DNA from 4 places in the Planococcus liqunii genome. Region 4 is predicted to be linked to each of the others. Evidence: riboswitches for the same ligand, from Rfam matches in the RefSeq annotation. Region 4 holds a riboswitch; each other region holds the start of a gene.
The links. Region 4 has a riboswitch for S-adenosylmethionine ahead of mtnW (2,3-diketo-5-methylthiopentyl-1-phosphate enolase). Riboswitches for the same ligand answer to the same signal wherever they lie in the genome.
Positions count from the first base shown of each region.

Region 1: another riboswitch for S-adenosylmethionine. It lies ahead of QWY22_RS18340 (LLM class flavin-dependent oxidoreductase); the one in region 4 lies ahead of mtnW (2,3-diketo-5-methylthiopentyl-1-phosphate enolase).
Region 2: another riboswitch for S-adenosylmethionine. It lies ahead of ssuE (NADPH-dependent FMN reductase); the one in region 4 lies ahead of mtnW (2,3-diketo-5-methylthiopentyl-1-phosphate enolase).
Region 3: another riboswitch for S-adenosylmethionine. It lies ahead of metK (methionine adenosyltransferase); the one in region 4 lies ahead of mtnW (2,3-diketo-5-methylthiopentyl-1-phosphate enolase).

Region 1 covers NZ_CP129238.1:3,716,251-3,723,790, forward strand. Annotated here, with positions in the region: gene QWY22_RS18330 (hypothetical protein) at 52-411, shown strand; gene QWY22_RS18335 (sodium:solute symporter family transporter) at 458-1,963, opposite strand; gene QWY22_RS18340 (LLM class flavin-dependent oxidoreductase) at 2,079-3,470, opposite strand; SAM riboswitch class I at 3,591-3,697, opposite strand; gene QWY22_RS18345 (GNAT family N-acetyltransferase) at 3,998-4,546, shown strand; gene QWY22_RS18350 (maltose acetyltransferase domain-containing protein) at 4,600-5,160, opposite strand; gene QWY22_RS18355 (MmgE/PrpD family protein) at 5,316-6,665, opposite strand; gene QWY22_RS18360 (GntR family transcriptional regulator) at 6,662-7,321, opposite strand; gene QWY22_RS18365 (glycerate kinase) at 7,530-7,540, opposite strand, start outside.
Region 2 covers NZ_CP129238.1:3,340,147-3,347,686, reverse strand. Annotated here, with positions in the region: gene QWY22_RS16545 (sugar ABC transporter ATP-binding protein) at 1-114, shown strand, start outside; gene QWY22_RS16540 (ABC transporter permease subunit) at 95-1,039, shown strand; gene rbsB (ribose ABC transporter substrate-binding protein RbsB) at 1,053-1,976, shown strand; gene QWY22_RS16530 (hypothetical protein) at 2,105-2,374, shown strand; gene QWY22_RS16525 (C40 family peptidase) at 2,606-3,175, shown strand; gene QWY22_RS16520 (MGDG synthase family glycosyltransferase) at 3,177-4,286, shown strand; gene QWY22_RS16515 (DedA family protein) at 4,303-4,908, shown strand; SAM riboswitch class I at 4,928-5,035, shown strand; gene ssuE (NADPH-dependent FMN reductase) at 5,139-5,699, shown strand; gene dacB (D-alanyl-D-alanine carboxypeptidase/D-alanyl-D-alanine endopeptidase) at 5,976-7,475, shown strand.
Region 3 covers NZ_CP129238.1:1,325,080-1,332,619, forward strand. Annotated here, with positions in the region: gene QWY22_RS06710 (metal ABC transporter solute-binding protein, Zn/Mn family) at 58-1,116, opposite strand; gene yidD (membrane protein insertion efficiency factor YidD) at 1,205-1,435, opposite strand; gene QWY22_RS06720 (Dps family protein) at 1,542-1,988, shown strand; gene ytkD (RNA deprotection pyrophosphohydrolase) at 2,058-2,516, shown strand; gene QWY22_RS06730 (alpha/beta hydrolase family protein) at 2,497-3,276, shown strand; gene pckA (phosphoenolpyruvate carboxykinase (ATP)) at 3,351-4,940, opposite strand; SAM riboswitch class I at 5,177-5,288, shown strand; gene metK (methionine adenosyltransferase) at 5,486-6,694, shown strand; gene QWY22_RS06745 (gamma carbonic anhydrase) at 6,815-7,333, opposite strand.
Region 4 covers NZ_CP129238.1:3,831,155-3,838,694, reverse strand. Annotated here, with positions in the region: gene QWY22_RS18975 (1,2-dihydroxy-3-keto-5-methylthiopentene dioxygenase) at 1-326, opposite strand, end outside; gene QWY22_RS18970 (methylthioribulose 1-phosphate dehydratase) at 354-971, opposite strand; gene QWY22_RS18965 (2-hydroxy-3-keto-5-methylthiopentenyl-1-phosphate phosphatase) at 968-1,636, opposite strand; gene mtnW (2,3-diketo-5-methylthiopentyl-1-phosphate enolase) at 1,639-2,853, opposite strand; SAM riboswitch class I at 2,927-3,036, opposite strand; SAM riboswitch class I at 3,205-3,360, shown strand; gene mtnK (S-methyl-5-thioribose kinase) at 3,435-4,625, shown strand; gene mtnA (S-methyl-5-thioribose-1-phosphate isomerase) at 4,622-5,683, shown strand; gene QWY22_RS18945 (sugar ABC transporter substrate-binding protein) at 5,680-6,762, shown strand; gene QWY22_RS18940 (sugar ABC transporter ATP-binding protein) at 7,031-7,540, shown strand, end outside.

The DNA of each region.
Region 1 (7,540 bases), 110 kb from region 4:
CTACGCAATTCTCTTATAATGAAAGAAGTCTCAAATAGAAGGAAATGACTTATGGAACAAACACTTTGGTTTATTTATGCAGCATTACTCGGCACCACGACAATCGGTTTTCTATTGCATAGCCGCAAGGCAGCTTTTCCGGTCAAATTCGATCTGGCCGTTTCCATTGTAACGTGGATCGGATTGTTCGGGTTTGTGACCAACAACCAGATCCTCGATCCGCTTGTCTGGAAAATCGTCTTTTTTGGCGCCCTGCTTTGGGATGTCCTTTTTGCGTTTAAATTAAAAAGCCAGTTTGAAGCCGAAGAACCGGAAGCGGCAACCGGTGCAGCCGGCACGATTTTCATGGCGGTCTCGACTGTCATCCTGCTGGGGCCCTTGTATTACGGGCTATTCCAGTACGCATTTTAACTGAAACAAGGAACTCCCTTTTATCCGGGAGTTCCTTGTTTTTATTTTAGACAGCCTGCTGCGCGGTTTTTTCGCGTTTTTTAGCCGCTTCTGCCAGCAAGCTCACGGAAATCATCGAGACGAAACCGAGAGCGGAGCTGAAGAACATGGCCTGGAAAACGTGTTCGACCGTGCCGGATCCCGTCAGGAACATATAGCAGCCTGCTCCGCTCAATACAGAGGCGATGGCGCCCGATTTATTGGCATGCTTCCAGAAATAGCCGAGGCCGATCGGCGCCACGATCCCGCTGATGATGGCCGACGTGCCGAAATTGGTCAACAGCGCCAGGGATTCCGGCCGGCTGAATGACATGTACAGCGACACCAGGCCGATAAAAATCAGGGAGACTTTCGACGCTTTCAGCACTTTGCCGTCGAGTTCCTGTTCCGTCAGTTTTTTATTTTTGTACAGCACCGGGACCGCGAGCACTTTAAACAAGTCATTGCCGATGCTGTTGGTGATGCCGAGATACAGGCTGTCGGTCGTCGACAGGATGGCGGAAATCAAGCCCATCACCATCAAAGCGACGATGACCACCGGGAAAGCTTCCAGGATATACGCCGGAATGGCGCTGTCCGCTGAAGCGAGGCCCGGCAGGATGACGCGTGCGGCAAGGCCTGCAAATACCGAAAAGACGGAAAGGACAAACAGCGAAACGCCGGCCGTTAGCGTGAACGTCCGCAAGTCTTCTTCTTTTTCGACTGTCAGCACTTTGTTCATCAAATGCGGCAACAGCACGAATGAAAACAGCAGCCACTGGATGCTCAAGATGGCAAAGCCGCTATAAAACGGGCCGCCGTTCGAAAGCGGCGACACCAGCGCCGGATCGATTGCCCGAAGTTCCGTATGCAGCGTGCCGAAGACATTCCAGCCGCCGCCGATTGTCCAGAGGAGCGACACGAACAGCAGAATCGAGACCAGGGCCATTGCCGTGCCTTGTATGCCGTCACTGACAATCTGGGCAAAGGCACCGCCGAGGCTGACGTAGACAATCGTGATGCCGACGCCGATGGCAATGCCCCACATATACGGAATGCCGATGACCGTTTCAAACATCGTCGCCAGTCCGACATTCTGCCCAACAATGTAGTAGATGTTGAACAGCACCAGGAGCGCTACGAGCACTTGCAAGGTTTTGCTTTTGTAGCGGTTCCCGAGCCACTGGGGAAGCGTCAGGCTGCCGCCGTTTTTCTGGCCGTAGCGCCAGAAAGTTTTGGTGAACAGCAAGAGACCAAGCCAGGTGACGCCAAAGCAGCCGATCGTGTACCAAAGCGTTGACAGCCCGTATGTATAAGCCCAGCCCGGGACGCCGAGAAACAAATTCGCACTGGCATAGGAAGTACCGAAGCTCAAGCCGACGATGGCCGGGCTGATTTTTCCTTTGGCAAGGGCAAAGCCTTTCATGGAACCGCTGTGGACTGCCCCTTTTCGGCCAAGCCAAGTGGTCCAGGCAAAGTAGCCGATCAGCATCACGATGATAAACGGCAAAAGCCACGTTGTGTCTTCACGCATTGCCTTCCTCTCCTTTCCGTTTCGGTTTCGGATAGATCTTATTCCATAGAGCCAGTCCCGCAATCCAGAAAACCGCGACGCCGATCCAGTAAGCTGTCATCATCCCATTCCCCCTTCAGTTTTTCACCGGTTCGTTCAATTGCTTGTAGCCTGCGCCTGGATGCGTTGCTTTCAGTTTGCTTTCGCCTTGGCCATAGATTTTCTCGCGGTACGTTCCTTCTGCATATTCTTTTTGGACGAGCCCTCGCTCCTGCAGTACGGGAACCACCAGTTCCACAAAGTCCACGAAGCTTCCCGGTGCCAGCGTATAGGCCAGGTTCAAGCCGTCTGCGCCTGTTTGTTCCACCCAGTTTTCAACTTCGTCCGCAATCTGTTCCGGTGTTCCGACGGCTACCGGCCCCCGTCCGCCGATGCCGACAAACGTGGCGAGTTCCCGGATGGTCCATTTACGGTCCGGATCCGCCCGGGTGAACACTTCAACAGCCGACTGCATCGCGTTGCTTTGAATGTATTCCAAAGTGTCATCGGGATCATAGCCCGAAAAGTCGATGCCGGTCCAACCGCCGAGCAAGGCAAGTGCGCCTTCGTAGCTGACATAACTTTTCAGTTCTTCGTATTTGGCCTGCGCTTCTTCTTCCGTCTTGCCGACAATGGCGGTGAACGTCGTGTAGACGATGACGTCTTCCGGTTCCCGGCCGTTTGCCGTAATCCGTTTGCGCAGGGCGTCGATTCCTTTTTTCACTACTTGGACGGTCGGGCCGGCTGTGAAGACGGATTCCGCGTGCTTGGAAGCAAATTCACGGCCGCGCGGCGAAGCGCCTGCCTGGAACAAAACAGGTGTGCGCTGCGGCGAAGGCTCCGATAAATGCGCGCCGGGCACTTTGAAATATTCCCCTTCATGGCGGATGTCATGGACTTTTGACGGGTCGGTGTAGACTTGCGCTTCTTTATCGCGGACCACTGCCCCGTCTTCCCAGCTTCCTTCCCACAGCTTGTAGCAGACTTCCAAGTATTCCGCTGCGTAGTCATAGCGCTGGTCATGGCTCATCTGGTCTTCTTGGCCAATGTTGAGGGCCGCGCTTTTCAGGTAGGACGTGACGACGTTCCAGCCGACCCGCCCCTTCGTCAAATGGTCGAGCGTCGACATGCGCCGCGCAAATGTATAGGGATGTTCGTGGCTAACCGAAGCCGTTACGCCGAAACTCAAATGTTTGGTGGCAGCAGACATCAATGGAACAACGAGCAAGGGATCGTTGACGGGCGTCTGGACCGCGTTGCGGAGAGCGGCGTCACGTGAACCATTGTAAACATCGTATGTACCTAATACGTCGGCCAAAAAGATGGCATCGAACTTCCCTTTTTCCAACAGCTTCACAAGCTCGATCCAGTATTCGCTGTCTTTGTATGTATGGGAGCGGTCATCTTCATGCCGCCATAAGCCCGGGGACTGGTGGCCCCCTGCACATACCATTTCAAATGCATTCAAGTAAATCCGTTTCTTCGTCATATTATTCCTCCTCATTTTTTGTTTTGGAATTGCTGCGGCTTCGTTTTATTGGAACATATAAAAAAGCCCTCTTTTCTCTGCATACGAGAAAAGAGGGCTGCGTTAATGGACGATTTCGCTCTCTTATCTCCCAAGAAAAATTCTTGCTGGAATTAGCACCTTTCTGACAAATGTCAGAGGTTGCTGAAGCGTCAACGGGCCAGTCCCTCGGCTTCTCTGGATAAGATTATTAAATTTAAATCCAATCATAGTACTAGGAAATTAAGAAGTCAACCAAACATTTTAAATTATTTGATTATTTATCCAACATTTTTATACTTCTGATTTCTCTAAAGCTTTAGCTCATGGCCTTTAAAGCGCTTCCAAATTATTTGAAATTTTTTTATTTATATTGTCTTCTTTCTCTATAAATTCTATGATGAAATGAAGATGGATTAAGGGGTTGGGGTTATTGCGGAAAACAGAGGACTATTCGAAAAATGAAGTGTTCACCGATTAAAAATATTGAGGAGAAAAACATGACAAATATTATTCCAAACCTGTTTACCGGGGAAAAGCTGAAGCTTTCCCAGCCGCGTGAAGAAGATACAGAATTGATGCTCAGGTGGGGAGAAGATTCCGATTACCTGCGAAATATCGATACCGAGTTTGCACTTCCCCGCACGCAGGAACAGCTCGCCAGCGAAGGAGCACCGAATCCCCATGAAGTATATTTCCGTTTGCGGACAATTGACGAGGACCGCTTGATCGGCTTTATCGTCATCCATTCCATCGAGTGGAATAACCGTGCGGGTTTGCTGGCAATCGGCATCGCCAATGCAGAAGATCGCAGCAAAGGCTTCGGAACGGACGCCCTGAAGCTGATTCTTCGCTACGCATTCCATGAACTGAACCTGGACCGCGTCGGCCTTGAAGTGATCGAGTACAATGGAGGCGGCATCCGTGCCTATGAAAAAGTGGGCTTTCAAGTTGAAGGCCGCAAACGTTCGATGGTATACCGCGACGGCAAACGCTTCGACGTTATTGTCATGGGCATTTTACGTCCCGAGTGGGAAGCGCTCCATACTGAAAATTAACAGAAAGAAGCCGGGCATCTCAATGGATGTCCGGTTTTTTTCTCTTGAATTCCTTATTCTTCCAACTGCTTGATGGTTCTGATCGGATTGCCGCCGACGAAGGCATTGGCTGGAACGTCTTTGTTGACGACTGCACCGGAAGCGATGACTGCGTTGTCGCCGATGGTGATGCCCGGATTGATGACCGCACGCCCGCCGATCCAGACATTGTCTCCGATTCGGACAGGTCTCCCGGCTTCCGGTCCGGCAATCCGTTCTTTGGCATTCAAAGGATGCGTCGCCGTGTAGATGTGGACGCCCGGCCCCAACATGCAGTTTGCACCGATCCGGATTTCGTTGACGTCCAGAAAAACGCAGTCAAAATTGGCATAGAAGTTTTCACCGACATGGATGTTATAGCCGTAATCACAGCGGAATGCCGGTTCGACCACCAAAACCTCCCCTGTCGAGCCGAACAGTTCTTTCAACAGGGCGGTTCGCCGGTTCATGTCTGCTTCGAGCGACTGGTTGAACAACCGGGTCAGGCGCCGCGCATGCAGCCGTTCCTTCTGCAGTTCCGGATCCGCCGCGTCGTAAAGTTCACCTTTCAGCATCTTCTCTTTCTCGCTTTTCATCTGATGCCCTCCTCTTTCTGCATTTATTGCTCTTATCATCCTATTTTTCGGGTTAAATGGCTACTGGAAAATGCAGCTGCAATGGCTCTCGAAAAGCTTCTTTTCCCAATAAACGACAGAAAGAGCCTTAACGAATAAAGGCTCTTTCTGTTGCTTTAGTTGATCACTTTTTCTGAATAGGCTTTTGTCAATTGGATCAATTCACCTAAATCTCTCTTTTCGTCAATCGTATACATTGCTGTCCGCAGTTTGTTCGCCTGTTCCGCACCGATAATTGGGTGGGTCAGGTTATTGAATTTCCGGGCCAAGTCTTCATCGGTCATCGGATTTTCGATGGACCCGGTCGCGTGTTTCACGACATGCTCGACTGTGCTTCCGTCTTTCAGGAATGCCGTGGCATAGACTTCTTCTTCCTTGACGCTGGCGTCGACTTTCGGTGAAATTTTCGAGCGGAATTCAACAACTGCCGGGTCGGTGACTTTGCTGTCTGCGTACTGCGCCTCAGCGGCATCGCCTTCCAAGAACGCGACAGCGCCTGTATGGTAAATGCTGAATTTGCCCGCAAGGCCGGTCGGCGGCGTCGGTTTGCCGGTCAATTCCAGGACATATAGATTCACCGTCAGTTCAATGCGCTCCACGTCTTCTGCCTTCACCTGCTTGCCGAGTGCGATGCACGCATCGATTGACGGGTGCAGAACTATGCCGCAAGCGTAGGGTTTGAATGCATTCTTCAGCAATTCCCACTGGCTGCCCCAATTGACGTTCACTTTTGACAAATCGTGTTCAGGTGCCAGTACATTGGCAAATCCACGCTTTGCTTCCAATACTTCGGTGGAACTGGTGAAATTCTTTTTGGCAAGCAGTGCCGCCATCAGGCCGTTCTGCGCCGCTTTCCCCGGATGGAACGGCTTCGTCATCGTGCCGAACATTTCACGGAGGCCAAACGACTGCGTGCCGGCGATGCCGAGCGCCCATGTCATCTGCTCCTCGTCGAGTTCAAGCAAGATGCCCGCTGCGACAGCCGCTCCGAACACTCCTGTCGAACTCGTGATGTGGTAGCCGAGGTGGTAATGGCTTGGATAGACGGCATTTGCTATGCGCAGCTCCGCTTCACAGCCGAGGATGAATGCATGCAGCACCTGCTCACCAGTCAAATTGAATTTCTCAGCGAGCGCCAATACGACCGGCGCAACCGGACCGCTTGGATGGTGGATCGTGTCGAGATGCGTATCGTCATAATCGAAAATATGCGAAGACATGCCGTTGATCAAACTGCCGAGCAACAGATCCACTTTTTCCGTACGGCCGAAAATCGACACTTGTTCCGCGGAGTTGATGTCTTCTTTCAGCCCAAGCACCATATCGACCGATGGATGGTGTGATGCGCCGATGGCGACCCCCATCCAGTTGAACAAACTTCGTTTGCCGTGGAGCTTTACTTCTTCCGGAATGCCGTCCATTTTTGTCTTAATTACGTTTTGCACCAATGTTTTTGTTTCCATCATCCATTTCCACCCTCTGCTATTTTTTTAAGCGCATTTTCTTTTGCTTTCCGCACATGGAACCTCGCCGTGCTTTCTGCAAAATCCCCATCCCCCGATTGGATTGCGCCAATCATCATTTTGTGTTCTTCGATATTCTCAAGCGGACGCCCCGAGTGCGACAGCGATGTCGCCATCATCAGGCTGATTTGCGTCTGCAGCATCGTCATGATCGCTTCCAAATAGAAGTTCTCGGAGAGCCGCGCCAGCGTCAGGTGAAATTCCGAATTGATCTCAGACAACTCCTTGATGTTGTTTGCGACCGCTTCTTTTTCCGCTCGCGCAACGTAGCCTTCCAATTCTTCCATGATTTCAGGCGTCTGGATTTGCGAAAGCGTCCGTGCCGCCAATCCTTCAAGCAGCTCCCTCACTTCATACAGCTGCTTTACTTTTTCGACCGTCAGCGTGACGACCTTTACGCCTTTATGCGGCACATGCGTCACAAGCCCCTGTTCTTCCAGCTTCCGGATGGCTTCCCGGACCGGTGTCCGGCTGACGCCGATTTTATCGGCCAGATCTCTTTCCGTCAGCGTCTGCCCTGCTTTTATATCCCCTGTGCGGATGGCGTTGTATAAATACTCATAGACAGAGTTCTTCTTTACTTCAGTAATGGGAATCATGGATTCGCTCCTGTTCTTACCTAAATGGTATACCATCTTTAAAAACAGTATAGATAAAAGGGGTGAAGAGGTCAATGTTATTATCTGAATTTCATTAATTGTATACCAAAAAAATTATTAAGAAATTGAGCCGGTGCCAGGAAATCCCACACGAAGGGAAGGCAGCAAAGAAAAAAGCTCTCCGGAAAATCAATCCGGAAAGCCTTCTTTACATTGTGT
Region 2 (7,540 bases), 490 kb from region 4:
ATCGTCATGCATGAAGGAAAAGTGACGGCTGACTTGCCAAAACAGGAAATGACACAGGAACGAATTATGCATTTTGCTACAGGAGGTGGAAAACTTGCAGTTGAAAACAGCTAACCAGTCAATCATACAAAAAATTGCTCCGTTTATCGGGCTGATTCTTATCATTCTTATTATTTCCATTTTAGAGCCAAGATTTCTGGCTACGAGCAACTTACTGAACGTTTTGCGGCAAGTTTCAATGAATGCCTTGATCGCATTCGGGATGACGTTTGTTATTTTAACCGGAGGAATCGACTTGTCGGTCGGGTCGATTTTAGCCCTTACCGGAGCGGTTACAGCCGGCATGATGGCAAGCGGCATGGATCCGATTCTGGCGATGCTGATCGGATTGTTGCTGGGTGCAGTGCTGGGGGCGATTAACGGAATTATCATTGCCAAAGGGAAAGTGGCGCCATTTATTGCTACACTTGCGACGATGACCATTTACCGTGGACTGACGCTCGTTTACACGGAAGGCCGTCCGATTTCCGGACTTGGAGATAATATGGCTTTCCAGATGCTTGGAAAAGGCTATTTCCTCGGGATTCCAATTCCAGTTGTCACGATGCTGATCAGTTTCGCAATTTTGTACTTCATCTTGAAAAAGACAACGTTCGGCCGCCGCGTCTTTGCGGTAGGCGGCAATGAAGAAGCGTCTATTCTTTCCGGCATCAATGCCGATCGCGTAAAGATCTACGTTTATGCACTGGTCGGATTGCTGGCGGGGCTTGCTTCATTGATTTTGACTTCACGATTGAATTCAGCGCAGCCGACTGCCGGGGAAATGTTCGAGTTGGATGCGATTGCAGCAGTTGTTCTGGGCGGCACCAGCTTGACTGGGGGCCGTGGCTGGATTGTCGGCACTTTGATCGGCGCACTGATTATCGGAGTTTTGAATAACGGTTTGAACTTAATTGGGGTTTCATCCTTTTTCCAGCAAGTGGTTAAAGGTGCAGTCATATTACTAGCGGTTCTCTTGGACCGTAAAAAAACAGCATAAGGGGTGTTGGAAAATGAAAAAAACGTTCTTACTATTGGTATTGATCGCAATGATGATTTTGGCAGCTTGTTCAATGGAAGCACCAGGTTCGGAATCAGAAGATGCAGGAAGTGGCTCTGATTCCGGCGGCGATTACAAAATCGGTTTCTCTGTTTCTACCTTGAATAACCCATTCTTCGTTACATTAAGCGAAGGAGCAGAAGCAAAAGCGAAGGAACTTGGTGCAACAATTTCTGTAGTTGATGCACAGGACGATGCAGCAAAACAAGCAAGTGATGTAGAAGATTTGATCCAACAAGGCGTAGACCTGATTATGATCAACCCGGTGGATTCTGAAGCAGTTACAGCAGCAGTTGAATCTGCAAACTCAGCAAACATCCCGGTCATCACAGTTGACCGCAGTGCAGCAGGCGGCGAAGTGGTTTCCCACATTGCATCCGATAACGTTGCCGGCGGGGAAATGGCTGGGGAATACTTGCTTGAACTTGTTGGCGACGGCGCACAAGTAGCTGAACTGGAAGGTGTTCCAGGAGCTTCAGCGGCACGTGAACGCGGAGAAGGCTTTAACAAAGTGGCTGCAGAAAGCTTAGAAGTTGCAGCAAAGCAAACAGCTAATTTTGACCGTGCTGAAGGCTTGACGGTTATGGAAAACATCCTGCAAGGAAACCCTGACATTAAGGGAGTGTTCGCACACAACGACGAAATGGCATTGGGTGCTCTTGAAGCAATCGAAGCCGCTGGAAAAGAGATTACAGTGGTTGGATTCGATGCAACAGATGATGCTGTGAAAGCAGTGGAAGAAGGGCGCTTGGCTGGAACGGTCGCTCAAAAACCTGAATTGATCGGCCAGACGGCAGTTGAAGCCGCTGTGAAATCATTGGACGGCGAAGAAGTGGAAGCATCGATTCCGGTTGAATTGGAATTGATTAAACAATAGTATAGAAGCTCGATGCAGGTGTATTGGATCTGCATCGCTAGCTTCAATGGAAAAGAGTCGTGCAAATATTTTGCACGGCTCTTTTTCTGCTATACTATCTTCAATAGTTTAGTGCAGGAGGCGATGGAATGAGAGATGTCTGGAAGCTGAAGTACGGGATGCACACGATTCAGGTGGAGAAAACGGTGGCGGGAGAAAAGCTTTTTGTCGATGGGGTATTGCAGGATGAACATCTCGGTTTCCATTTGAGTTCAAGGCTGTTTGGCAAAGTGAAGAATGAGGAAGGCGAAACAGAAGACATCAAAGTGTCGATCGGCTGGCGTCTTTTTAAAGTGCAATGCCGCATTTTCGTAGGGGAGCGGCTTGTCCATTCGACTGACATCCAGTGGGAAGGCTGAAAAGAGAGGTGCAGAATTTGCACCTCTCTTTTTTATGCCTAATTTTGCCGATATTATAACCAATTGTGTCGCAATCCCGGTTTTCAACAATTAAATGGCTTAGAATCTTCTACACCTCAAGTCTTATCAATAAAAAGTCCTGCGCCTGATGTCTCAGTTTTTGCGCCCGGCTACAATAAAGACAAGTAAAAACGCAGGGCTGCAAGAGACGGCTGGTGAGGAGATGAAACAATGGAGGTCTATATGGTGTTTACCGATACGAAGACTCCGCTGTCAAAAATGATCAAACTGTATACACGGCATCCATACAGCCATGTATCGCTGTCATTCAACCGGGAACTGAATGAAGTGTACAGTTTTGGCAGGAAAAGTGCGAACAAAGCATTCAGTGGAGGTTTCGTCAAAGAAGATTTGCATGGAGCATTATTTCAACGTGCGCATTGTGCAATATTCAAATGTCAGGTATCCGAGGAGGGCTATGCGGCCATGCGGGTGTTTATCCATAAAATGGAGCAGCGCCATGAGCAGTATAAGTATAATTTGGCTGGCTTGTTCGCTATAGCACTTCAGAAAGCCTTTGAACGGGAAAAAGCTTTTTTCTGTTCTCAATTTGTCTCAGAAGTTCTGCAATACGGCGGCATCCAAGTTTCAACAAAACCGTCTTCCCTGACGATGCCAAGCGATTTATTCGATGCAGAACAATTTGACTTATTGTATCGGGGTGCAATGGAGGATTACCCTTTTTTCGAAAAGGTCCATCTGTCTTTGCAAGAAGAGAAATGTTTAGCGGAGGTGCTTTAGCATGAAGAAAATCCTGATTTTTCCGCTTCTAAACAGTATGCCGTCCGGTCATCACCAAGTTGCCGCTGCTTTCTCTGAATACGTAGCGGGCGATTCTTTTGAAGTAGAATGCAAAAAAGTGGACCTGTTGAGCGAATGGAATGCCAAAGCCGAAATGGTGACAGTGAAAGCTTATTTGCAGTGGATTCGACGGTCGCCTCATTCTTATGGCTGGATTTACCGGCAATTTGCTTTTCGCTCAAAGGAAAAGCATTCTGCAAAATATTTTGAGTGGCTGTTCATGAAAAAAGTAGAAACAATTATCTCAAAAGAAAAACCGGATCTGATTGTCTGTACGCACGGGTTTCCTTCCTTCTTCATCAATAAACTAAAAGAAAGCGGAAGGTGTCCAGTTCCATGTTTGAATATCTACACAGATTTTTTTATCAACGATGTATGGGGCAGAAGCCGGATTGAATTTCATTTTGCAGCAACCAAAGCGATGAAAGACAAGCTCCAACAGGAATATCAAATTCCAAGAGAGCGCATATTTGTTACAGGCATTCCGGTCAGCGAGCGATTCCGGGAAGGCAAAAGAAGAAAAGAGTCTCAAACGGTATCCGTTTTGGTGTCAGGAGGAAGCACGGGATTGTCTAACATCATCGGGCAGCTGAAAGAAGGAATCGACAGCAGCAAATGGGAAATCCGGGTGCTTTGCGGCACCAACAAGCGTCTTTTTAAACAGCTTACTGCATTAAACAATCCGGCTATTAAACCATTGGCGTATATTTCCTCCAAAGAAGAAATGAACCGGCTTTACAACGAAGTGGACGTGCTCGTCACAAAGCCGGGCGGTGTGACGATCAGTGAAGCGCTGGAAAAAGAGCTGCCAATTTTCGTATCTGCTCCGCTTCCGGGGCAGGAAGAAATCAATCTCCGTTATTTAATGGAACAGAATCTGGCATTTACTTTGCCGAGTAGTGGAAATTTGCTGGAATTTATTGCGAGAACCCTGGAAGACACCAAACAAATCAAGCGCCATCAAGCGGCTGTTCAAAAACACAAACAATCGCTTTTATACACCTCTCCTCATAAAATAACGAATGCCATTGAACAGATGCTGATTAGCTGAGGAAAGGAGAGTGGCTATGTTGGTAGAGCAATTGCTGGCGTTTCTTGAGAGTCTGGGGCTGTCCGGATTGCTTGCGGCTATGTTTCTTGAAGGTTCTTCACTTCCTTTTCCCGGGGTGGTACTCGTTATTGCTTATGGAGGATTATTGAATCTCAATTTCGGAGAAGCGGCGCTTTTGTCAATCGCTTTAGCAGCGACATACAGTGCAGCCAGTCTGATTCCTTACTTTCTCGGCAAAAAAATGCATGCGTTATTGCCGAAGGGCTTCACGAAAGGCCGGCAGAGAGCATCTGATTTGTTCCGGCGTTATGGAATCTGGAGCATTGCGCTGTCACGGCCATTCGGAATCGGGAATTATATTTCGTACGTCGCCGGCATGAGCAAGATAGGAATTGTCCAATATTTGCTGCTGACTTTTACGGGCATCTATTCTTGGTGTTTGGCCATGCTTTGCATCGGTGCTTATGTGAACGGCAATTATGAAGTATTCCAATCTCTCTACAGTGACCATCAGCTTTATGTATACGGAGCAGTGTCAGCAACCGGGGCAGTGGGCTTAGTTCTTTACGCAAGATTCAGAAAAGCCAATCGTCTTATTGACAAATCTAAATCCGAGTACTAAGATAGACATTAAATTCATAACCTTATCCAGAGAAGCCGAGGGACTGGCCCGTTGACGCTTCAGCAACCTCTGACATTTGTCAGGAAGGTGCTAACTCCAGCAAGAATTCATTCTTGAGAGATAAGAACAGGGCGGATCAAAAGCCTTCTTTTCTCTTTTACGAGGAAAGAAGGCTTTTTTGTCTCCTTGAAACGAGTGGTACATAGTTCAAAAAAGAAAGGGAGAGTGCAATGAGCGATATCGTAATTTTGTCAGGAAGCCCTTCTGAGGTTTCACGATCGGAGCTAGTATTAAAGCATTTAGGAGAGCTGCTGAAAGAAGTCGGCTTTTCGGTCAGCCATATATCCGTTAGAGATGTGCCGCAGGAAGATTTATTTTTAGGGAAATATGACAGCAACGCCATCGCAGAGATCAGTACACTGATCCACGGCGCAAAAGGCGTGATTGTAGGCTCTCCGGTGTATAAGGCCGCTTATTCCGGTGTCTTAAAAGCGTTGATCGACCTGTTGCCGCAGGATGTCTTGCAGGATACACCGGTATTGCCGCTCATGACAGGCGGAAGTTCTGCCCATCTATTGGCGCTTGAATATACCTTAAAACCTTTGCTTGCGACATTAAAAGGGCAAAACCTAAAAGGCGTTTATCTGGTGGACAGCCAAATCGATAAAACAAATCCGGCAAAGCCGATTATCGACCAAGACGTGGAACAGCGAATCCAAAAACAAGTGGAATACTTTTCAGAGATTATTGAAAGGCGAAAGGCCGATTTAGTCGTCGGACAAAAAGTATAAGAAAGTCTTTGCTTCTAATGGAGTGTTGGAGAGTACTCTTGCTCCTTCATATCCCAGTCCCGGCGCTAGCTTTGTCGCAAAGGAGTTGCCCCAAATTACTTTTGGTGCAACTTCTTTTTTATTGGAGCAGCTTAAATTTTTTTATTAATAAATGGATAATTTTATCATATGTTATAGAAATTACTATGTTTATAGATTCATTTACTTAAAAATCGGAATATTCTTTTTCTTCTTATGATACGCTTCTGTTATCACACAATTAGGGGAGATGGAACAGTGGAGAAGAAGCGGTCTTGGAAGTGGGGAGTTCTGTTGTTTTTAGCGGCGGTATTGGCTTTTTCACCGGTGCAATGGGGACAGGTGAACCAGTCGGCTGGAGCGGATGAAGAATATGCGGGACTGGCCAATCAAGTAAATCAAATTTTACAGGACAAGCGATTGAACGGAGCACTGGCTGGCGTCAGCATACGGAAAGCGGATTCGGGCGAAGTGATTTACGATCATTTCGGAGATGTCCGGTTGAAACCGGCTTCCAATACCAAGTTGTTCAGCAGCACAGCGGCCCTTGAGACATTGGGCGAGGATTATCAATTCAGCACAGAAGTGCTTACTGATGGAAAGCTGTCGGGGAAAGTCCTGCAGGGGAATTTGTATTTGAAAGGCAAAGGGGATCCAACCTTGCTGCAGGAAGATTTTGAGCAGTTTGCTGCAGAATTGAAAAGCCAGGGCATCCAGAAAGTGAAAGGCGATTTAATCGGTGACGACACCTGGTACGACAATGAGCGCCTGTCTGAAGACCTGACATGGAAAGACGAGATTTATTATTACGGCGGACAAGTTTCGGCATTGACGGCTTCGCCGAATGATGACTATGACGCTGGGTCAGTCATTGTGGAAGTTAATCCGGGAGATCGGGCAGGCAGCGAAACAAAAGTGACGCTTTCGCCGTATACCGATTACGTCAACATCATCAACAAAACAACGACTGTAGCAGCAGGGCAGAAAAAAACTGTCTCCATTACACGTGAGCACGGCAGCAATGACATCATCATCGAAGGGGAAATGCCGCTTGAAGGATCGCGCACACGCGAATGGATTGCGGTATGGGAGCCGTCCGGTTATGCCTTGGATTTGTTTGAAAACGCTTTGTTGGCTGAAGGCATCCAGTTGATCGGCAAACATAAAATGGCTATGGGCAAAACGCCTGAAGGGAGCACCTTGCTTGCGGAACGGAAATCGATGCCGCTGCGTGAGCTTTTCATTCCGTTCATGAAACTGAGCAATAACGGGCACGGAGAAATTCTGGCAAAAGAAATGGGGCGGGTTGTATCCGGTGAAGGCAGCTGGGATGCAGGAATTGAAGTCATGGAAGGGGTAGCGGCTGATCTTGGCGTCAATACGGACACGATTCAATTGCGCGATGCTTCCGGGATGTCGCATGTAAACCTGGTCCCCGCCAATGAAATCTCGCAGCTTCTTTATGCAGCGCAAGGCAAAGGCTGGTACGATACGTTCCTCACGTCGCTTCCTGTAGCGGGTGCAGCAGACCGCATGGTAGGCGGAACACTCCGAAACCGGATGAAGACAGGAGCGGCAACCGGCAATGTCACAGCTAAAACGGGCAGCTTGACTGCTGTGTCTTCCTTGTCCGGCTACGCTGACACAAAAGACGGGGAAAAACTGATCTTTTCGATTGTCATCAACAACGATTTAACGACCGTGACGCCGATTGAAGATGCAATTGCAACGGCAATCGCGGAATACGAAGGCGAATAAAAGAGCAGACCCCGAAGAGTAAGTTCTTTTCGGGGTTTTGGTATTTGCAGAAGAGCGTCTTACAT
Region 3 (7,540 bases), 1.4 Mb from region 4:
TCTTTAGCTCGATTATATACAAAAAAGGCGAAATCCCATCGGATTTCGCCTTTCTATTTATTTTAATGCTTTTTCTAATGTCTGCAAGTTCTTTTCCATCAAGGTGAAGTAAGTTTCTTCGCTATCAATATCATTTTGGGTGAGAACGCCTAAATTGTGCATCTGAAGTGCTTCTGCTCCAACTTCTTTTTGGATGACTTCCGTTAAATTGGATGAAACATTCTGTTCAAAAATAATGTAATTGATGTTTTTTTCTTTCGCCTGATCCACAATTTGAGTCAATTCTTTTTGCGAAGGCTCGTCCTGGCTGTTTAAACCGGCAATGGCTACTTGTTCAAACCCGTAAGGCTCGGCAATATAACCGAATGCTGAATGGGAGACAAAGAATGTGTCGTTTTCGACGCGTTCCGCGAGTTCGCCGAATGAGCGGTCCAAGTTCTCCAGGTCTACGATGAGCTCTGCATAATTGCTTTCGTAGGTCCCAGAACCATCAGGATCTGCTTCAATCAGTGAATTCTTGATGGATTCGGCCAAGGTCTGGCTCAGTACAGGCGACATCCAGACATGGGGATCCGTGGAGCCGTGGTTGTGCCCTTCATGCCCTTCTTCCTCATGAGCTTCTTCTTCATGCCCTTCTTCCTCATGAGCTTCTTCTTCATGGGCATGTTCATCTTCTTCATGAGCGTGCCCTTCTTCTTCATGAGCGTGCTCATCTTCTTCAGCATGCTCCCCGTGGCTGGCAGCCTCCAATTGTTCATCCGTTATAGCATCAGCTGTTGCGATAAACTGAACATTTTCACCGTTGAGTGTTTTTTTCGCACTGTCAATAAAACCTTCCAAGCCTAGGCCGATGTAAAACATCAAATCGGCTTCGGCAAGCGCAATCATGTCCTGTTGAGTCGGTTCAAAGCTGTGCTCGTTGGCGCCAGCCGGGTAAACCGATTCAACAGTGACACGATCTCCGCCGATGCGCTCAGTGAAATAAGTAAGCGGATAAACCGTGGTTTTGATATGCAGCTTGGCATCATCTTCTGGTTCCGTTTGGGAATCGATTGCCGGATTGCCGCAGGCTGCTAAAAATAGGATAAGGGCAATAAAGGGTATTAATTTTTTCATTATGTACCTCCAAATTGTAATGATTACGTTTTAATAACAAAATGTATGTTACAGCATGTTGTTTAAAAACACAAGAAAAACCACCAAATTATTTTTTTGGTGGCCATTGTTCCGGAACAAAATCGACTCCGCCTTTATTGAATGGATGGCATCGAAGGATCCGCCGTACCGCAAGATACCCGCCTTTGAATGCGCCGTGTTTTTCAACCGCTTCGATTCCATAATGGGAACACGTTGGATAAAAACGGCAGCTTGGCGGCGACAAGGGGGAGATGAACCGCTGGTAAAAGCGGAATATTTTCAACAAGATGGTCTTCATTTGAAGTCAGCTTCTTTCTGGAAAGGATCACTTATGTTTATTGTAAGCACAGGTGAGGTATAAATAAAGTATAAGAGCTTATCAAACTAATTGGAGAGTGATTGGAATGTCAGCAGAATTAAACCAGGAATTAAACGTACAGGTCGCAACATGGTCAGTCGTTTATACAAAATTACATAATTTCCACTGGTATGTAAAAGGGCATCAGTTCTTTACATTGCATGTGAAGTTTGAGGAGCTGTACAACGAAGCGACTCTACATATGGATGAAATCGCAGAACGCTTGTTGGCGCTTGGGGGCAAGCCGGTCGCAACGATGAAAGAGCAGCTGGAATTGTCAGTTGTTGATGAAGCAACCAGCCAGGAAAATTCAGATGAGATGGTGCAGACTGTCGTATCAGATTTTGATAAAATCATGAAATCCTTGAAAAAAGGGATGGAGTTGGCAGCAGCCGACAATGATGATATGACAGAAGACATGCTTAATGCCATCCATCAAAATCTTGAGAAACATTCTTGGATGTTGTCAGCATTTTTGGGTGAAAAGAAGTAAGATAGAGATACAGAAGCGTACACTGATAATATCAGGGTACGCTTTTTCTGATGTCCAAGAGGTGAAATGATGGAGTATATCGATTTGAACGGCTGCCGCTGCGAACTGTCGTTTAAGCCCGGAACGTTTCCGATTGAAAGCAAGCATGTGCTAGTGATCTGCAAATTCAACAATAGATGGGTGTTGACGAAGCACTCGGTGCGTGGCCTTGAATTCCCTGGCGGTAAGGTGGAACCAGGCGAAAGTTTAGCGCAAGCCGCGAAAAGGGAAGTATACGAAGAAACCGGTGCAGTCATTCATAATCCGGAATGGTTTGCGGAGTATACCGTCTTTTCGGAAAGACCTTTTTGCAAAACCGTTTTTCTGGCGGAAGTGGAGCACCTGGAGAAAATCGAAAAGATGGAAACCGAAGGCATTGTGTTAATGGAAAAACTTCAACCGGTTGGCTCTTTCAGCTTTTTGATGAAAGACGCGGGGATGAAACAAATTATAAAGAAGGTGGAGCAACTTGGAAAATGGGGCAATTGAATCGAAAAAAATGTATCCATCGCCGAATCCTCATGTCCGCCTGACTGAAATTGTCTACTGGTCAGAAGGCTTGCGGGTAAAAGGGCTGTTGGCGGAACCGAAAGAAGCGGGAGATTGGAGCGGCATTCTTTACTTGAGAGGCGGCATCCAGTCAATCGGGATGGTGCGCCCGGCACGCATTGCGCAATTTGCAGCACAGGGGTTTGTGGTATTTGCACCTTATTACCGGGGCAATCGGGGCGGGGAAGGCCGCGATGAATTTGCCGGAGCCGACCGGTGGGATGCTGTTCATGCAGTCGAAGTCCTGAAAAAGTTCAGCAATGAAAATGTGCATGTATTAGCTTTCTCGCGCGGCGGCATTATGGCGCTATGGACAGCCGTGTTAAGAGGGGACATTAGCTCTGTCGTCACATGGGCCGGCGTTACGGATACGGTGCTAACGTATAAGGAGCGTCCGGATATGCGGCGCATGATGAAACGCTTGTATGGCGGAACACCGAATACGGCGTTAACCGCATACGAAGAACGCAACCCCTTATTGCGCTTGGACGAAGTGAATGCGCCCGTCTTAATCATCCATGGCCTGAAAGACGAAAACGTTTATTCCGGACAGGCTTATTTGCTGGAAGAAGCTTTGAAAATGAATGACCAACCGCACGAAACTTGGTATTTTCCTGAATACACCCATTTCTTTCCGCCAGCAGCAAACCGCAAGACGGCGCGAGCACTTACCGAGTGGATGAGAAGGCAAGAGCGGTAAGTCAGGAGTAGAATGAAATTTAAAGGTACGCAAGCAAAAAAGCTATCCCAAAGGATAGCTTTTTTACATGTAATTTATAGTGGTGTTGGTCCGCCGTGTGCGCTAATATCAGCTGAAACGGTGCCGAATTTTTTGAAGTTTTCCTGGAATTTCTGAGAAAGTTCTTTCGCTTTTTGATCGTAAGATTCTTTATCAGCCCAAGCGTCGCGAGGGTTCAGGATGTTAGCAGGTACGCCTTCAATTTGTTTTGGAATTTGCAGGCCGAAGATTGCTTCCTGTTCCGTTTCCACGTCATGAAGTTCGCCTTTGATTGCCGCACGGACCATTGTACGCGTGTATGACAATTTCATGCGGTTGCCAATGCCGTATTCGCCGCCTGTCCAGCCTGTGTTTACCAGGAAGACGTCTACGCCGTGCTCATCAATTTTTTGGCCGAGCATTTCTGCATATACTGTAGCATGAAGCGGCAAGAATGGTGAACCGAAGCAAGTCGAGAATGTCGCTTCCGGAGAAGTGACGCCGCGCTCAGTTCCAGCAAGCTTCGATGTGTAGCCGCTCAAGAAATGGTACATCGCTTGTTCTTTTGTTAATTTGCTGATTGGAGGCAGTACGCCGAACGCATCAGCAGTCAAGAAAATAATTGTTTTCGGATGGCCAGCAACCGATGGATCGACAATATTGTCAATTGCCTGGATTGGATAAGCGGCGCGCGTGTTCTCTGTTAATGAACCATCGCTATAGTCCGGAATGCGAGTTTCTGGATCAACTACAACATTTTCCAGGACAGAACCGAAACGGATTGCGTCGTAAATTTGTGGTTCGTGCTCACGTGAAAGGTTGATTGTTTTCGCGTAGCAGCCGCCTTCAATATTGAATACGCCGTTGTCTGACCAGCCATGCTCGTCGTCGCCGATTAATTTGCGGTCCTGGTCTGCTGATAAAGTCGTTTTGCCTGTCCCCGATAAACCGAAGAACAACGCAACATCGCCATCTTTCCCAACGTTCGCTGAACAGTGCATAGGAAGAATGCCTTTCTCAGGCAGGATGTGGTTCATGATTGAGAAAATAGATTTTTTCATTTCGCCGGCATATTCGGTGCCGCCAATCAAAATGATTTTCTTTTCCATCGAAACGATGATGAATGTTTCTGAATCCGTACCGTCCACTGCAGGATCTGCATGGAAAGTCGGGGCATAAACGACGGTGAATTCCGCTTCATGCGCTGCCAATTCTTCAGCCGTCGGGCGGATGAACAATTGGTGGGCGAAAAGATTATGCCACGCGTATTCATTAACCGTCTGAATTGCCAAACGGGACTCTGGGTCTGCTCCTGCAAAGCCTTTGAAAACGTATAAGGCATCCTGTTTTTTCAGGTGCTCCATTACTTTGTTATATAAGTTTTCAAAAACATCAGAAGAAATCGGGCGATTTACGGAACCCCAATCGACTTTGTCTTTAGTAATAGCTTCTTCTACTATATACTTGTCTTTAGGTGAACGGCCTGTGTATTTGCCGGTTTCAGCTTTAACGGCACCTTCTCGAGTCAATACGGCTTCCCCACGTGATGTTGCAGCTTCCACTAATTGTGGAACTGAAAGTTGGATGTGCACATTTTGGCCATTTAAAAGATCCTTTAAATTATTTGCGAAGTTCACTGGATTCATTTATATGTACCTTCCTTTTCGGTTATTCCCATGGCAATGGGGAGGATGTATATTCGAACATTAGTATAACACATTCAAACCAATAGTCTATACTAATAACCAATTGTTATGAAAAAAATACTTTTAATGCGCCTGTAACAAAAATTATAGCGGTTTAATCGCAATATTGCCGTTGTTTGAACGAAAATCGTTGACATCACTTCCTACTTTCCGTATGATGAAAAATTGAACGGATACTCTTATTCCGAGCTGGTGGAGGGGACAGGCCCTATGAAACCCGGCAACCTGCTGCTGCATGCAGAGAAGGTGCCAAACCTGAAGCAAGGTCTCAACCTTGGACGATAAGAGTGAAAGGTGCTTATGATGATTTCTCCTTTCCACATGCAGATGCTGGATGGGATTTTTTTATGAAATTGCCCTTAATCCTCGTGTACAAAGGCCACAACGGCTTGAAGTTCAATCCTCACGGAACGGACTTGACATGGGAAACGAGTACCGTATCAATTTCGAGAGCAATCTCGCAGGATATAAGGAGGAAACACATTTTGAAAAACCGTCGATTATTCACATCAGAGTCAGTAACAGAAGGACATCCGGATAAAATCTGTGATCAGATTTCCGATTCTATTTTGGATGCCATTTTAGCAGAGGATCCAAATGCACGGGTTGCGTGCGAAACAACTGTAACAACAGGGCTAGTTCTTGTTGCCGGAGAAATTACAACATCTACGTATGTTGATATCCCGAAAGTTGTGCGTGAAACAGTTCGTGAAATTGGCTATACTCGCGCTAAGTACGGTTTCGACTCCGAAACAAGTGCAGTTTTGACAGCAATTGATGAGCAATCACCGGATATCGCCGCTGGAGTGAACGTAGCGCTTGAATCACGTGAAGGCCAAATGACTGATAAAGAACTAGACGATATCGGAGCAGGAGACCAAGGTCTGATGTTCGGATTCGCTTGCAACGAAACAGAAGAGTTAATGCCGCTTCCAATCTCGCTTGCCCATAAATTGGCGCGCCGATTGGCTGAAGTACGCAAAGAAGAAATCCTTCCATACTTGCGTCCGGACGGCAAAACACAAGTAACGATCGAATATGATGAAAACAATAAACCGCTTCGCGTGGACACAATCGTTATTTCCACTCAGCATCATCCGGAAGTAACGCTTGAGCAAATCCAGCGCAATATTAAAGAATACGTCATCAATGAAGTGGTTCCACAAAACTTGATCGACGAGGAAACAAAATACTTCATCAACCCGACTGGCCGTTTTGTAATCGGCGGACCACAAGGAGATGCGGGACTGACAGGACGCAAAATCATCGTTGACACTTACGGCGGATACGCTCGCCACGGCGGCGGCGCTTTCTCAGGCAAGGACGCGACGAAAGTTGACCGTTCTGCAGCTTATGCAGCCCGTTATGTAGCGAAGAACATTGTAGCAGCAGGACTTGCTGACCGTTGTGAAGTGCAATTGGCTTATGCAATCGGGGTAGCGCATCCGGTATCAATCGCATTTGATACATTCGGAACAGGCAAAGTGGATGAAGAGACATTGGACGATCTAGTCCGTGCAAACTTTGACTTGCGCCCGGCTGGAATCATCAAAATGCTTGACCTTCGCCGCCCGATCTACAAACAGACGGCAGCTTACGGACATTTCGGCCGTACAGATATCGATCTTCCATGGGAACGCACAGACAAAGTGGAAGTATTAAGAGAACAATCAGGTGTTTTTAAACAAGCGTAATAAATAACAAAAAGACGACCGGCAAAATTATGCCGGCCGTCTTTTTTTCTGCTTCTTGCGCAGATTCGTCCCTTGAGAGGCGTTGGCCGATAGCTTCAATCAAAGCTGCCGGCTCTTTTTCTATTCACTCCTTTGAAGCGATTTATAATACGCGCCTTTTTCTGCATATTCACGGACAATGCGCTCCATGTCCTGTTTGTCCTCTTCCCGCAGTTCGCGGACCACTTTTGCTGGCCGGCCGACAGCAAGCATGCCGGGTGGAATCACTTTGCCGGGCGGCACGAGGCTGCCGGCGCCGATAAATGCGCCTTCGCCGACTTCGGCTCCGTCCATAATAATGGAACCCATGCCCACCAAAGCGCCTTTTCGAATGACGCAGCTGTGAAGCGTCACTTGGTGCCCGATGGTGACCTGGTCCTCAAGAACCAAAGTTTTTCCCGGGCTTTGATGCAGCATGCACAAGTCCTGGATATTGGTTTTATTGCCGATAATGGTTGGCGCGACGTCTCCGCGGATGACGGTATTAAACCAGACGGAGGAATCTTCTCCGATGATCACATCTCCGGTGACGGTGGCGTGGTCTGCAATAAAAACAGAAGGGTGGATGGATGGATATTTGCCGTTAAATGGATAAATCATGGAAAACCTCCGTTAAAAAAGTTAAGATATCTTTAATCCTATCAAATTCGATGCAAAGGTCAAATGGAATGGCAGGAAAGTACATAACGTAAGAGTTGAATCAGTGGGTTTTCTTTCTACTGATTCCACATGCAGGCAATAAGCCTGATAAAAATGGCTCACGGCCACTTAGAGAGAAACAAGGATAAAGGGAAGCAAAGCAAAAGG
Region 4 (7,540 bases):
ATATAGCGCACTTCGTCGTCTGTATGAATGTGCTTGCGCTGGAAGTTTTTTAGCAGTTCATCGAGTTTGGGATTGGAGTCGGACAGCGAGATGATGTCTGCTGCCTGATAGCCGCGGCGTGCAGAAATGTCATCGATTTCCGCTTTGAAAGCAGCCAGGATTTCCTCTTTTTCTTCATCGCTGAGGTCGAATTTCTCGCGCAGGTGCTCCGGCAATTTGTTGATATCCCAATGTTCATAGACGACTTCCTGCTGTTCAAGGAATGCTGCTACTTCGTTTTGTGCTTCAAGTGTTTCGTTTGTGCCTTGGATTTTGATGATTGCCATTATGAATCTTCCTCTCTGATTTAGGTTTTATTGTGATTGTATTTGATATAAAGCCAGCTGGTACTGGAACAGAAATTCACTGGCTTCCAGCAGCTTCTTGGCTTCAAAAGCGTTTTTGCCCCATGCCGTTATGCCGTGGTTCCGGATCAGCACCGCACCACTGTCGCCATGGATGTGCTTCTGGAACTCTTCCGCCAGGTCAGGGATGTGTGCGTGGTTGGGAATGATCGGGATGGTCAGCACCGCATCTTCATCCCATAAGCCGAATGCTTTGATCAGTTCGAGGCCTTGGAATTCGATTTTTCCGCGGTTCCCGTAGATTTCGGAAATGACGTTGTTTGCTACAGTATGGATATGAAGGCTGCAGCCAGCGGCCGTTTTTGTATAGACTTCGCAATGAAGCAGAGTTTCCGCTGACGGCTTCAAATGAGTATCTTCGATGGCCTGGCCGCTGGCATCCACCAGCAGAAAATCTTCCGCTGTGCGTTTCCGCTTGTCTTTGCCGCTGGCGGTCACTAGAAATTCGATTGGAGAGTCCTGTACTTTAATGGCCAGATTGCCGCTCGTTCCCATAAACCAATCGCGGAGCGCCAATTCGTCTTTGACATCTGCGAGTTCCTGCCACCGTTCCTGAAGGGCCGTCATAGCTTCACACCCAAGCGGGCGTTGATGATGGAAGTGACGTCGCGGAAGTTTTCAAACGGTTCATATGCCAAGCCGAGTTCTTCACATTTCTCAATCAGAAAATCGCGGGCAATGACAAGATCCGCCCGTTTCGCCGCTTCAAGATCGGTAATGGAATCACCAATGACAATGCTTTTGGAGCCGCCTTTCAGCAGCTCACGGATGATGGACGGCTTGCAGCAGCCGCAGCCTTGGCTCGTGCAGTCGCCGTCGCAGCCATGTGGGAAATTGATTTGGATCGTTTCACCCGAGAAATCCGCTTCGTTGCAGTAGATGCCGGCAAAAGGGCCGAATGGCTCAAGCAGCGGATGGACAAAGAAGTCGATGCCGCCGCTGACGATATAAAGCGGGATGTCCTGTTCCTTGGCATAAGCTACAAATTCAGCAAAGCCGTCGCGGATTTCCGCCTGGTCCAGCACAAAGCGGATGATGTCGTCTTTTTTCGAAGATGGCAGCAGCGAGAACATGTTCGCCACGCCTTCTTTTATGGACACCTGCTGGGACAGGATATCGTCTTTAATCGGTTCCCAGCCGGGCGGATTGAATTTTTTCATGATGGCGATGATGTTGTCGTTATTGGTGACAGTGCCATCGAAGTCGCAGAATATTACTGGTTTGCTCAACATGCTTACCCCCATATTTCCAATGCTGTTTTTAGTTCCTCATGCTGTTCGGAAGCGTCAGTGAGTGTTGTTTTGTTCAAAACGGCATCGACTGCCTGGCGGAAAGCCCGCCCGCCGCCGGCTGCACCGTTCGGATGGCCATGTACGCCGCCGCCGGCATTGATGATGCTGTCGATGCCGAAATCGTTCATCAATAGCGGCACCAGTCCAGGGTGGATGCCCGCGGAAGGAACCGGGAAAGTCCGCTTTAAAGGACTTTCCTTCACCAATTCCTCGCCGAGTGCCAGCGCCTGCGCTTTTTCCAGTGCAACACTGCCGTATGGTGAGGGGAACAGTGAAAAGTCAGCGCCTGCGTAACGGACCAGTTTGCCGAGGGCAAGGGGAGTCGCCAGACCGTAAAAGCTGGATGAAGTGAATGCGCCGCTGAATGCCGGATGCGCCATGAGCGGCAGCCCGACTTCCGTGTCTTCGGCCAGTTCCTGCAGCACATCGAGCCCGTAAGCATGCACATTGAACAGCAGCGCGTCCGCACCCAATTCGCGTGCTTTTTTCGCTTTGTCCCGTAGAGCGGTAGTGCGTCCCGATAAGTTCATCGCATAAAGCGTCCGGTGTCCGGTTTCTTCAAAAGCTTGCCGCAAGACGTTCTTCCCGGTCGTGATTCGCTGTTCAAAAGGCGTCAGCGGATTATCGAAAAGGATTTCATCGTCTTTCACCAAATCTACACCGCCAAGTGCCTGCTGCTGCAGCTGCGCAGCCAGGAAATCCAGATTGCGGCCGATAACGCCTTTAAAGATGCTCATGACAAGCGGGCGTCCGGTCACTCCGAGCAAAGCCCGGATGCCGTCTATGCCGAATCGCGGTCCCGGGAAATGGGCGAGCAGCTCTTCATCAAAATCGAGGTCGAGCAGCTTTACTTCACCGTCGAGCGATAACTTGCCGAATACAGTCGTTAAAATCGCCGGCAAATCCGCCGAGAAATTGGCGCTTGGATACGAAATCTCCACCACCGCTTTGATTTCATCCGGCTTTAGCGGATGCGGTGAATCTTCGAATTCCGTTACGGAAACGACATTCCCTTTATGCTGCTTCAATTGCTGCTGCTCCAGCAAAGGCAGGTCGGTCCACGAACCGATCGTTAAGCCAAGGGCAATCCCTTCCGCTTTTTTCCCGAACGAACCGGGTTTGCCGTACAACTGATATGTTGCTATTAAATTGCTCACTGCATTCACACTCCTGTTAAAAATCAAAATAAAAAACCTCTTCAAACAAGAAGAGGTTAAGGGGCTTAACAACTTCTTATTTCCCAGCCGCATCGAATGGCTGCAAGAATTAGCACCGTGTCCGTCATTGGACCGGTTGCCGGGCTTCATAGGGCTCGTCCCTCCACCTGCTCTGAATAAGAATGGTATTCAATTGGTTTAGTTTAAAGAAATTAATTCTGATTATTTCATGGCAGAAACTTTCTGTCAATAAATATTTTTAAAATTTTATCTAGTAAAAAAAGTAATTGACACTCAATTCTGAACCGTGATAGGATTCTTTTCAAACAGCATACACATACTTAAACAGTACTCTTATCAAGAGCAGGCAGAGGGATATTGGCCCTATGACGCCCAGCAACCGACCGTAATACCTTCGTGAGAAGGGGCGCTTTTGCGCCGGAATGCAAAATTCCGCAAGGCACGGTGCTAATTCCATCAGAAACTAGCATTTCTGAAAGATAAGAGGCGCGGAATCTGTCGTTCTAAGCCTCTTTCTTTGCGGAAAGAGGCTTTTTATATTGAACCGGAGAGGTAGATGAATGATGACAATTGCAACCAAACAATACGAAGCATTAACAGAAGAAACAGCCATTGCACTGGCTCGCCGCTTATATCCATTCCCTGAAGGCGCGGAACTGGTATGCCGCGAAATCGGCGATGGCAATTTAAATTACGTATTCCAGGTCAAAGATCCGAAAAGCGGAAAGGCTCTGATCATCAAACAAGCACTGCCGTATGCGAAAGTGGTCGGGGAAAGCTGGCCGCTGACCTTGAAGCGTGCAGCGATTGAAGCGAACGCTCTCCAAAAGCACGGCGAATTCGCACCGGGCCTTGTGCCCTCCGTCTATGCAACCGATGAGGAACTGGCGATTACGGTGATGGAAGACCTGTCGCATCTGACGATTGCGCGTGAAGGGTTGATCCAAGGAGAAGCCTACCCGAAACTTTCCGAAGACATTGGCGAATATTTGGCGCGTACGCTGTTCCATACATCCGATTTTGCGCTTCACCCGTTTGAGAAAAAACGTTTGGTGGCCGAGTATTCGAATCCGGAACTGTGCAAAATTACAGAAGACCTGATTTTCACCGACCCGTTCTTCAACAACGACACCAACGACTACGAACCGGAACTGCAGGGAGCGGTAGAAGCGATTTGGAACAATGCTCCATTGAAACTGGAAGCCGCGAAGCTGAAGTTCAGCTTTTTGACGGAAGCGGAAGCGCTGCTGCACGGTGATCTCCATACCGGCAGTATTTTCGCGAGCGAGTCGGAAACCAAAGTCATCGACCCGGAATTCGCGTTTTACGGACCGATCGGTTTTGATGTCGGTTTGTTTCTGGCCAATTTGATTGTCCAGTCAATTACGCGAAGCGGCGAAGAACGGCAAGTCGTTTTAATCCATATTGAAAAGACATGGGACGTTTTCTCTGCCCGTTTCACGCAGCTGTGGGAGCAGGAAGGCATCGAAGCCTTCAAAGAAACGGCCGGCTACAAAGAATTTGTGCTGGAAAAGATTTTTCGCGATACGCTTGGCTTTGCGGGCTGTGAATTGATTCGCCGCACGATTGGCCTTGCGCATGTAAAAGACCTGGACGGCATTGAAGAAGCGGAGCAGCGCATCCGTCTGAAAAAGCAAACTTTGCAAACAGGAGAAGCCTTAATTCTAAAGCGCGCCGAATTGACATCAATCGGCGCGGTAGCCGGACTCCTGGAGGAGCTGCAGCCATGAGTATTCCGTTATCCATTGTCTGGACAGAAGGGCAGCTGGTTATCTTAGACCAGCAGAAACTGCCGCATGAAATCGATTATTTGACGCTTGAAACCATTGAAGATGTTTACGAAGCGATTTTTACGCTGAAAGTGCGCGGTGCGCCGGCCATCGGCATTACCGCTGCCTATGGGCTGGCGGTTGCCGCCCAGCGCCATAGTACGGATACGGCCGAAGCTTTTTTGGAGGCTGTGCAAACAGATGCAGAATATTTGGGCCAGTCGCGGCCGACAGCGGTGAATTTGGTCTGGGCGCTTGAGCGGCTGCTTAAAACCGTTCAAAAAGCCGAAACGGCCGAAGCCGGAAAAGCACTTCTCATCGAAGAAGCCGAGCGCATCCACCAGGAAGACGAGGCATCTTGCCGCCAGATCGGCGAATACGCCTTGTCGCTGTTGGAAGGGCGGGGGCGCGTCATGACCATTTGCAATGCCGGCTCGATTGCCACGGCTAAATACGGAACCGCGCTGGCGCCGTTTCACTTGGGAAGCGAACGCGGCCGAAAGTTTGAAGTATATGCCTGTGAAACCCGGCCGGTCTTCCAAGGTGCGCGGCTGACCGTCTGGGAACTCCAGCAGTCGGGAGTGGACGTCACTCTCATCACCGACAGCATGGCAGCCCATACCATCGGCGCAAAAGACATTCAAGCCATCATCGTCGGGGCAGACCGCATCGCGGCAAACGGTGACACGGCCAATAAAATCGGCACCCTCAATCTCGCGATTCTCGCAGATGCTTACGGGATTCCATTTTATGTGGCAGCCCCTGCCTCAACGTTTGACCTTGCGACCCGAAGCGGGGAAGAAATTCCGATTGAAGAACGGAAAGCGGAAGAAATTACCCATATCGGCCATCAGCCGGTGGCGCCTCTTGGCACAAAAGTCTTCAATCCGGCATTCGATGTGACGCCGGCGCATTTAATTTCCGCCATTATCACAGAAAAAGGGATTATCCAAGGCGATTTTCAGCGGAACATTCCCGAAGTTCTTAATTTATATGCAGGAAAAGGAGACAAATTATGAAAAAACAGTCGCTCTTATTGTTAACGATTTTATTGATCATCAGTGCAGTTCTGGCAGCCTGCCAGCCAAAAGGTGATGGAAGTGCGGAAAAGGCGGCGGACGGCACGAAAGCGGAAGCTTCGGACAATCCGCTGTCCGGCAAAAAAGTGGCGCTTATCATGCAGCAAAACCTCGGAACTTTTTCAGCTCAGTATATTGAAGGGGTCGAAGAACAAGTCGGGAAATTCGGCGGCGAAGTGACCGTTTTCACCTCAGACGGCGACTTGGCAAAAATGGCATCAAATCTGGATGCCGCTATTAACCAGGGCTTTGACGGCATTTTGATTGACCACGGCACAAAAGAAGCGCTGAACCAGGGCGTTGAAAAAGCGGTCGAAAAAGGCATTCCGGTTGTCGCGTTTGACGCCGGAGTTGAGGTGGAAGGCGTTGTTTCTTTGGAACAAGGTGACCAACAGATGGCCGAACTGACATTGGAAAAATTAGCTGAAGACCATAACGGTCAAGCGAATATCGTGAAAATCTGGGTGGCCGGCTTCGCGCCGATGGAACGCCGCCAAATCGCTTACGAGGAATTTTTGAAAACCAATACCGGCATCAAAGAAGTAACGGCTTTTGGTGCGGCCACACAAAATACGGCACTTGATACACAAGCGCAGATGGAAGCGGTATTGAAGCAGTATCCGAACGAAGGCGAAATCACAGCGGTCTGGGCTGCATGGGATGAATTTGCAAAAGGCGCCGTACGAGCCATCGAACAGTCCGGACGCACAGACATCAACGTGTACAGCATCGACATGAGTGATGAAGATTTGCAGATGATCCAAAAAGACGGCAGCCCGTGGGTTGCATCGGCAGCGGTGGATCCGGTTGATATCGGACGCATCCAGGTGCGTTACCTATACCAGCAGATCAACGGCGAAAAACCGGAAGAAAAAGTGGTATTGGAACCAATTTTCGTAGATGCGGAAAAACTGCCGGAAGAAGCGATCACTACCGCTGAGTTGAGCGAGTATATCGAAGGCTGGGGCGCAAGCGAACAAGGGTATACGGATGCGCTCCTTGAGTTAGAGAGTAAATAACAAAGAAAAGGGAGGCAATCCGGCAAAACCTGACGGGCATAAGACGGACCGGCGAAGTGGCACACTTTGCCATGGCCGGTAAGGCAGAAGCGACTCGAAGGGCTAGGTGCTGGAGTCTGGACAACAAGAAAAGCGGAAGCACCTGGTCAGCCCGTTAACTATATAAGCGTGCAGGTGCTAAATAGAAAACCAAGCGGAGCTGTCCTGTACAACGGGGCGGCTCCTTTCCAAGAAAGGGGCAAAGCCGGTGGGGAATTCATTGCTGAAGATGACAGGCATCCGGAAAACCTTTGGCAAAGTGACTGCGTTAGAGCATGCCGAGTTCGGCCTTGAACAAGGGGAAGTGCATGCGCTTCTTGGCGTCAACGGCGCCGGAAAAAGCACATTGATCAAAATCCTGTCTGGGGTTTATGGACAGGATGCAGGAGAAATTGAATTGGACGGCAAAAACATCCTACTGCCGTCGCCAAAAGCGGCGAAACAGCAAGGCATCTACTGTGTGTACCAGGAAGTGGATACGGCGATTGTCCCGGAATTATCGGTAGCTGAAAATATCCTCCTTGATACGTTTACAAAAGGCGGCTTGTTTGTTTCCAAAACAAAGCTGCATGTACAGGCAGAAGCGGCATTAGCTGAATTGCAGTCTGAAGACATTAACGTCAAACAAAAAGCGGCCCACCTGACATTGGCCGAAAAGCAACTGGTGCTGATTGCCCGGGCTCTCGTTCATTCCGCAAAAATCATCATTTTCGACGAGCCAACCGCTCCATTGTCCTTG